One region of the Photobacterium sp. TY1-4 genome, then DNA from elsewhere that is predicted to be linked to it. Evidence: predicted binding sites of a transcription regulator. Region 1 holds the regulator's gene; the other holds the start of a gene.
What was found. The regulator CRP, encoded in region 1, controls carbon source genes, mostly activating them, when cyclic AMP is high. The targets are predictions, from matches to a motif close to TGTGANNNNNNTCACA.
Positions count from the first base shown of each region.

Region 2: nagE (N-acetylglucosamine-specific PTS transporter subunit IIBC) is a predicted target of CRP. The motif match lies at 1,862-1,877, and genes of this name have one in related genera.

Region 1 covers NZ_CP099734.1:264,495-267,961, forward strand. The annotation lists gene NH461_RS01230 (DUF1338 domain-containing protein) at 1-529, shown strand, start outside; gene NH461_RS01235 (hypothetical protein) at 722-916, opposite strand; gene crp (cAMP-activated global transcriptional regulator CRP) at 1,207-1,839, opposite strand; gene NH461_RS01245 (OsmC family protein) at 2,113-2,517, shown strand; gene NH461_RS01250 (phosphoribulokinase) at 2,578-3,447, opposite strand.
Region 2 covers NZ_CP099734.1:928,874-932,340, reverse strand. The annotation lists gene nagE (N-acetylglucosamine-specific PTS transporter subunit IIBC) at 182-1,744, opposite strand; gene nagB (glucosamine-6-phosphate deaminase) at 1,997-2,797, shown strand; gene nagA (N-acetylglucosamine-6-phosphate deacetylase) at 2,815-3,467, shown strand, end outside.

The sequences.
Region 1 (3,467 bases):
GGCACCGAAGGTCTTTATCAGTGAGCTATTGGTCGGGCAGTTCTCATCCTTGCTGCAGCAAACCATTCGCGATCTGGTGAGCCAGGTGCCGGAGGCGGCCCTGAACGATCCGGCCTTCCTGTACGGCGGCCGGTTGTGGGACCTTGATTTTGCCACGTACGAGTTGCTGGCGGCAGAAAGTGAGTATGCCGGCTGGGTTGCGGCCCATGGTTTCGGCGCCAACCACTTTACGGTGAACGTGAATCAGCTGGAGCAGTTTACCGAGGTACACGAGGTGAACCACCTGCTGCGCCATAACGGTTTTGCGATCAATGAGTCCGGCGGTGAAGTGAAAGGCAGCCCGGAAGTGCTGCTGGAGCAGTCATCGACCATGGCTGATCGGGTGGCGGTCAGCTTCCTGGACGGCGTACGGGAGATCCCGGGCGGTTTCTATGAGTTTGCCAAGCGTTATCCGACGGCAGACGGCGAGCTGTATCGCGGCTTCGTTGAGGCCTCGGCGGATAAGATCTTCGAGAGTACCAACCAGTGATCGCGCGCTGAGGAGCTGTGCCTTCATGTTCGCCCATTGAGGCACGGCTGCTTCGTGAATACATTCACAGCCCGGGAAGAGATTCCCGGGCTTTTTTTTATGTCCGTCAGACTGCTCAGCAAGCGTGGCGTTGATGTCGATGCCACGGATTTTGCTACGATTTTTTTCACCGTTTTTTGCAACGGTCTTGGCCTAATGCTGGCTGTCGAGCGGCGGCACCCAGGCGGTTTCCTGATCCTGGTGGCGGCTTTCGGGATCCAACGGGGGCTGCTGCGCCAGGTAGTGGCGCGGATCGCTGAATCCGGTCATTTCGATAGTGGCGGGCAGAGCTTGCAGCACCGTCGGTGGGGTGGTGCTGGTGTTGGGTGCAAAACGTTCGATATCCATATCGTTACAATTCGTTGGTTGCTTGATCCTGTGTGACGAAGCGGCTGCTTTCTTCGTCGGTGATTATTCGGTGGTTTGCTGCTGAAAGGCTACCCGTCCGGGGATGCTCCAGTACCGGAATAGCGGTTTCGCAATATGCTCAATGTAGCATCAAATTGGCAGAGTGCAAGCCGGAGGAGCCGGCAGGGCGCAGCGGTCACAGGATTGAAGAAAGCGTTGTAACTGAAACAAGGCCGGAAATGAAAAAAGCCGCACCCGGTGCGGCTTTTGAAATAGGATGGGCTCGGCGCTTAGCGGGTGCCGTAAACCACAATGGTTTTGCCGTGGGCAGAGATCAGGTTCTGCTCTTCCAGCATCTTCAGGATACGGCCGACGGTTTCACGCGAACAACCGACGATTTGACCGATTTCCTGACGGGTGATCTTGATCTGCATGCCGTCCGGGTGGGTCATGGCATCTGGCTGCTTGGCCAGGTTCAGCAGCGTCTGGGCAATACGACCGGTCACATCCAGGAAGGCCAGGTCGCCGACTTTTTGGCTGGTGACCTGCAGGCGGCTTGCCATTTGCGCAGAAAGACGCATCAGGATATCCGGGTTGACCTGGATCAGCTGACGGAATTTCTTGAATGAGATTTCAGCCACTTCACATGGGGTTTTGGCACGAACCCAGGCGGTACGCTCCTGGCCTTCTTCGAACAGGCCCAGCTCACCAATGAAGTCGCCCTGGTTGAGGTAAGACAGGATCATCTCCTTGCCTTCTTCATCCTTGATCAATACGGCAACAGAACCCTTGACGATGTAGTAGAGAGTTTCTGCTTTCTCGCCCGCATGGATCAAAGTGCTCTTTGATGGGTATTTATGAATGTGGCAATGGGAAAGAAACCACTCTAGCGTTGGATCTGTTTGAGGTTTACCTGGAACCATATTACTAACTTCCTCTGCGTTTGTTGCCCAGCAATGACATCCCTATAATTCGCGGCTGGGCATCACAATAACATTGTTCGCCGACTAGGATATGCCAGTCAGCCGCTGGGCTGCAAGCTCACGTGAATAATTAGTTGAGAGTTTATCTTTTTTCGCCGGGTTTTTCTTGATATTGATCTATCTGAAATTGGCATTTTGCCGTTCTAACTGTGCACATGATCACACAGTTGTGAGATAGTGTCTGAAACCCCTGTCAGTAGTAAGGAGTAAGCAATGCAATCACGGGTGAAATGGGTCGAAGAGATGACATTTTTGGGGCAGTCCAACTCCGGTCACAGCGTGGTGATGGACGGCAATGGCGGGGCAACAGCACCCAGCCCGATGGAGCTGGTCCTGATGGCTGCGGGTGGTTGTAGCTCGGTTGATGTGGTGGACGGACTGAAGTCTGCCGGCCAGCAGATCACCGGCTGTGAAGCGCAAATTACCTCGGTCCGCCGGGAGCAGGCACCGCGCATTTTTACCACCGCCAACCTGCATTTTGTTGTCACCGGCCATGATCTGGACGAAGCCTTAGTGGCCAAAACCGTGGCGGATTCTTTGGAGAAGTACTGCTCGGTGTGCCTGATGCTGGGCGAAGGGGTGGAAATGACTCACTCCTATGCCGTGGTGCCGGCGTAAGGATGTTCGCGTGACGAGAAGCCGGTCTTCTCGTCACGCTCTGATACGGGGCGGGCGGATTTAGCCGAACTTGCCGGTTTCGATCAGCTGCTGGATCAGCGGGCCCATGATCAGCTCCATCGCGAAACTCATCTTGCCGCCCGGCACGACCAGGGTGTTGTGGCGCGACATGAACGAGCCCTGGATCATCGCCAGCAGGTACGGGAAATCGACATTTTTGATCCCGCGAAAACGGATCACCACAAAGCTCTCATCCAGGCTCGGGATCGCCTTGGCGGTAAACGGGTTGGAGGTGTCGACCGTCGGCACGCGCTGGAAGTTGATATGGGTGCGTGAGAACTGCGGGGTAATGTAGTTGAGGTAGTCATCCATCGAACGGACCACGGAGTCCATCACGGCTTCGCGGGAATGACCCCGATCGCGGGTATCACGGACAATTTTCTGAATCCACTCCAGATTGACGATCGGCACCATGCCGATCAGCAGGTCGACATGCTGGGCGACATTGATATCGCCATCTACCACCCCACCGTGCAGTCCTTCATAGAACAACACATTGGTATTTTCCGGCAGATCCTGCCAGGGGGTAAAGGTGCCCGGCATTTGGTTGTAGGGCACGGCCTCATCGAAGGTGTGGAGATAACGGCGGAATTTGCCGCTGCCGTCATTGCCGTACTGGCGGAAAAAGTTTTCCAGTTGGGCAAAGTCATTGGCCTGAGGACCAAAGTAGCTGATATGCCGGCCTTGCTCTTTGGCCTTACGGATCTCGACGTCCATTTCCGGTCGGGTAAAGCGGTGGAAGCTGTCGCCTTCCAGCCAGGCCGCATTGATGCCCATCATATTGAACATTTTGCGAAAGGCTTCGGAAGTCGTCGACGTTCCGGCGCCCGAAGAGCCCGTAACGGCAATTATCGGATGTTTTGCAGACATGACAAACCCTGTCGTTAACA
Region 2 (3,467 bases), 660 kb from region 1:
GATCCATAAATATGGGTCACGACTCAACAAATAGTATGCATTGTTTGTCGATATGGATAAAAAAACCCCGCTATTGCGGGGTTTCTTGGAGGATATTGCCAGGCAACCCATTAGGTTACCGCCAAGTCCCGGGCTCCCTTCTGGCGATGAGTCATCCTCAGTCGCGAAGGAAAGCAAAAACTTAAGGCAATTTCACAGAAGAAAGGTCTTCCGAAGCCGGGATTTTCTTCATCTCCCCTGCCACAATTTCAGCCAGCGGGCCCAGAATCACCTGCAGGTTATTCGTCCCTAGCTTCACAACACCCATCGCACCCAGCGCCTTCAGCGTTTTCTCATCCGCCAGGCTGCTGTCTTTCAGCGTCAGGCGCAGGCGGGTAATACAGGCATCGATGTTTTCCAGGTTGCCGTGGCCACCCAGCGCTTTGAGGTATTGCTTCGCCAGCTCACCGGTTTCCTGAGATCCCGTTACAGCTTCAGTTTCTTCACTGTCGTCATCTTCACGGCCTGGTGATTTCAGATTGAAGGCACGGATAGCCACACTGAAGGTCACAAAGTACAGGAAGAAGAAACCGATGCCGATCATCAGTAGCACCAGCGGCTTCGTTGCCAGACCCCAGTTCAGGGCAAAGTCGATCAGACCCGCAGAGAAGGTAAAGCCGTGCAGCGTCCCGAACATGTTGGCGACCACCAGAGACAGACCGGTGAAGACCGCATGCAGCGCATACAGTGCCGGTGCCAGGAAGACAAACATGAACTCCAGCGGCTCAGTGATCCCTGTCAGGAAAGAGCAGAATGCCACAGAACCCAGTGCACCCATCACTTGGCTGCGTTTTTGCTTCGGTGCAGCCAGGATCATCGCCAGCGCCGCGCCCGGCAGACCCCACATCATGATTGGGAAGAAGCCGTTCATAAATACGCCGGCAGATTTGTCGCCTGCGAAGAAGCGGTTCAGATCACCAGTGTTCACGGTTTCAGTAATGCCCTTCACAACAGCAGTCACTTCCGGAGTCACTGAGTTTTTAAACTCAAAGACATGTGATTGACCAACGACCAGTTGCTTCGCCAGCGCCGGGTCAACACACAGCTGAGTTGCACCATTCAAGATGGCAACCGGCTCGACATTGATCACCTGACAGCTTCCCATACCAAACCAGAAGTATGAGTTCAGAACATGGTGAAGACCAACAGGGATCAAGCCACGGTTCAACACACCGTAAACGAACTGACCAATCGCACCAGAGCTGGATACCGCATGTGCCAACGCGTCCAAACCGGCTTGAATATGCGGCCAAACTTCACCGGCAACAGCACCGAACACCAAGGCAAACAGACCGGACATGATAGGAACCAAGCGCTTCCCGGCAAAGAAACCCAACCACGGTGGCAGGCTGGTCATATGGAAACGATTATAAGAATGGCCGGCAATAATACCTGCAATAATGCCGCCGAAGAACGACATATTAATAGAAGGATCAATCGTTTTAGCAGTAACATCCAAGACGAAGTAAGCCACAGCACCAGCCAGGCCCGCCGCACCGGCACCATCTTTAGACAAACCAATCGCGATGCCGATCCCGAAGAGTAACGGCAACTGACCGAAGATTGCGCCACCCGCTTGCGCCATAAATGGAATATCGAACACATCCGCTTGTCCCAAGCGCAGTAACAGCCCGGCGACCGGAAGTACAGCAATGGGAAGCATTAACGCTTTACCCAGTTTTTGCATATATCCAAGAATATTCACCTTGATTCCCCCTGTGGTTTTCTCAGATGCGATAGGGATAACTTATTTTAGCTACCCGATTAAGTTATCAGCAGTGTAAGAGATTAATTTTGACCCGCAAATTAAAACCTCAACAATTGTGATCACTATCACCAGCTCAGGCCATGACAGAGCGATTTTGCTAGCCCGATCATAAAACTTATTTTATCATTCAAAACAAAGGATGAATCCGCTACGATTTTATTGTGTTTTCTACTGGAATGAGGTGTCACCGTGAGACTAATCCCACTGCAAGATGCGAAAGATGTTGGTCTGTGGTCAGCGCGCTATATCGCTGATCGTATTAATAAATTTCAACCTACAGCTGAACGTCCCTTTGTTCTGGGTCTGCCGACGGGCGGAACACCACTGGCGACATATAAGCGCTTGATTGAGCTTTATAAAGCCGGAGAAGTAAGTTTCAAGCACGTGGTGACCTTCAACATGGATGAGTATATCGGGATCCCGGCCGACCATCCGGAGTCATACCGTAGCTTCATGTATAATAACTTCTTTAACCATATTGATATTCAAGAAGAAAACATCAATTTGCTGAACGGCAACACCCTAGATCACGAGGCAGAATGCCAACGTTACGAGGCGAAAATTAAGTCCTACGGCAAAATTCACCTGTTCATGGGCGGCGTTGGGAATGACGGTCATATTGCCTTTAATGAGCCGGCTTCTTCTCTGTCTTCACGGACTCGGATCAAAACCCTGACCGAAGATACGCGCATCGCCAACTCCCGTTTCTTTGAAGGCGACATCAAGCAGGTTCCGAAATACGCCCTGACCATCGGGGTCGGCACCCTGCTCGACGCTGCTGAAATCATGATCCTGGTGACCGGCCATGCCAAAGCCCAGGCGCTCGAAGCGGCCGTTGAAGGCTCAGTCAACCACCTATGGACGGTTTCCGCCCTGCAACTGCATCCGAAATCGCTGATTGTCTGCGATGAGCCATCCACGCAGGAACTGAAAGTCAAAACCGTGAAATACTTCCAGGAACTGGAAGCTGACAATATCAAACACCTATAACCCGTAAGGAATTGTTCATGTACGCGCTTACCAACTGCCGTATTTTCACCGGAAGCGATGTGCTGAATCACCACGCCGTTATCATTGACGGCGTGAACATTCATGCTGTTTGCCCGGAAACCGAACTGCCTGACGGGATTGAGGTCCGCGATTTAGCGGGTGCCAACCTCGCGCCAGGCTTTATTGACCTGCAACTGAACGGCTGTGGCGGTGTCATGCTTAATGACGAGATCAACGCCGACACCATCCACACCATGCACCGCGCGAACCTGAAGTCCGGCTGCACCAGCTTTCTGCCGACGCTGATCACCTCGTCTGATGACGATATGAAAGCCGCCATCAAAGCCGCGCGCGACTATCACAGCCAGTACCAGAATCACTCGCTCGGCCTGCACCTGGAAGGGCCTTACCTGAACGTGATGAAAAAAGGCATCCACAGTGTCGATCACATTCGCCGCTCCGACGATGCCATGATCCGGACTCTGTGCGACAACGCCGACATCATCACCAAGGTTACCCTGGCGCCGGAACGCAACGATCACGACCATATTCGGCAACTGGCCGATGCCGGGATCATCGTCTCTGCCGGCCATACTAATGCCACCTATGTTGAGGCCCGCCAGGGATTTGAAGCCGGGATCACGTTTGCCACCCACCTGTTCAACGCCAT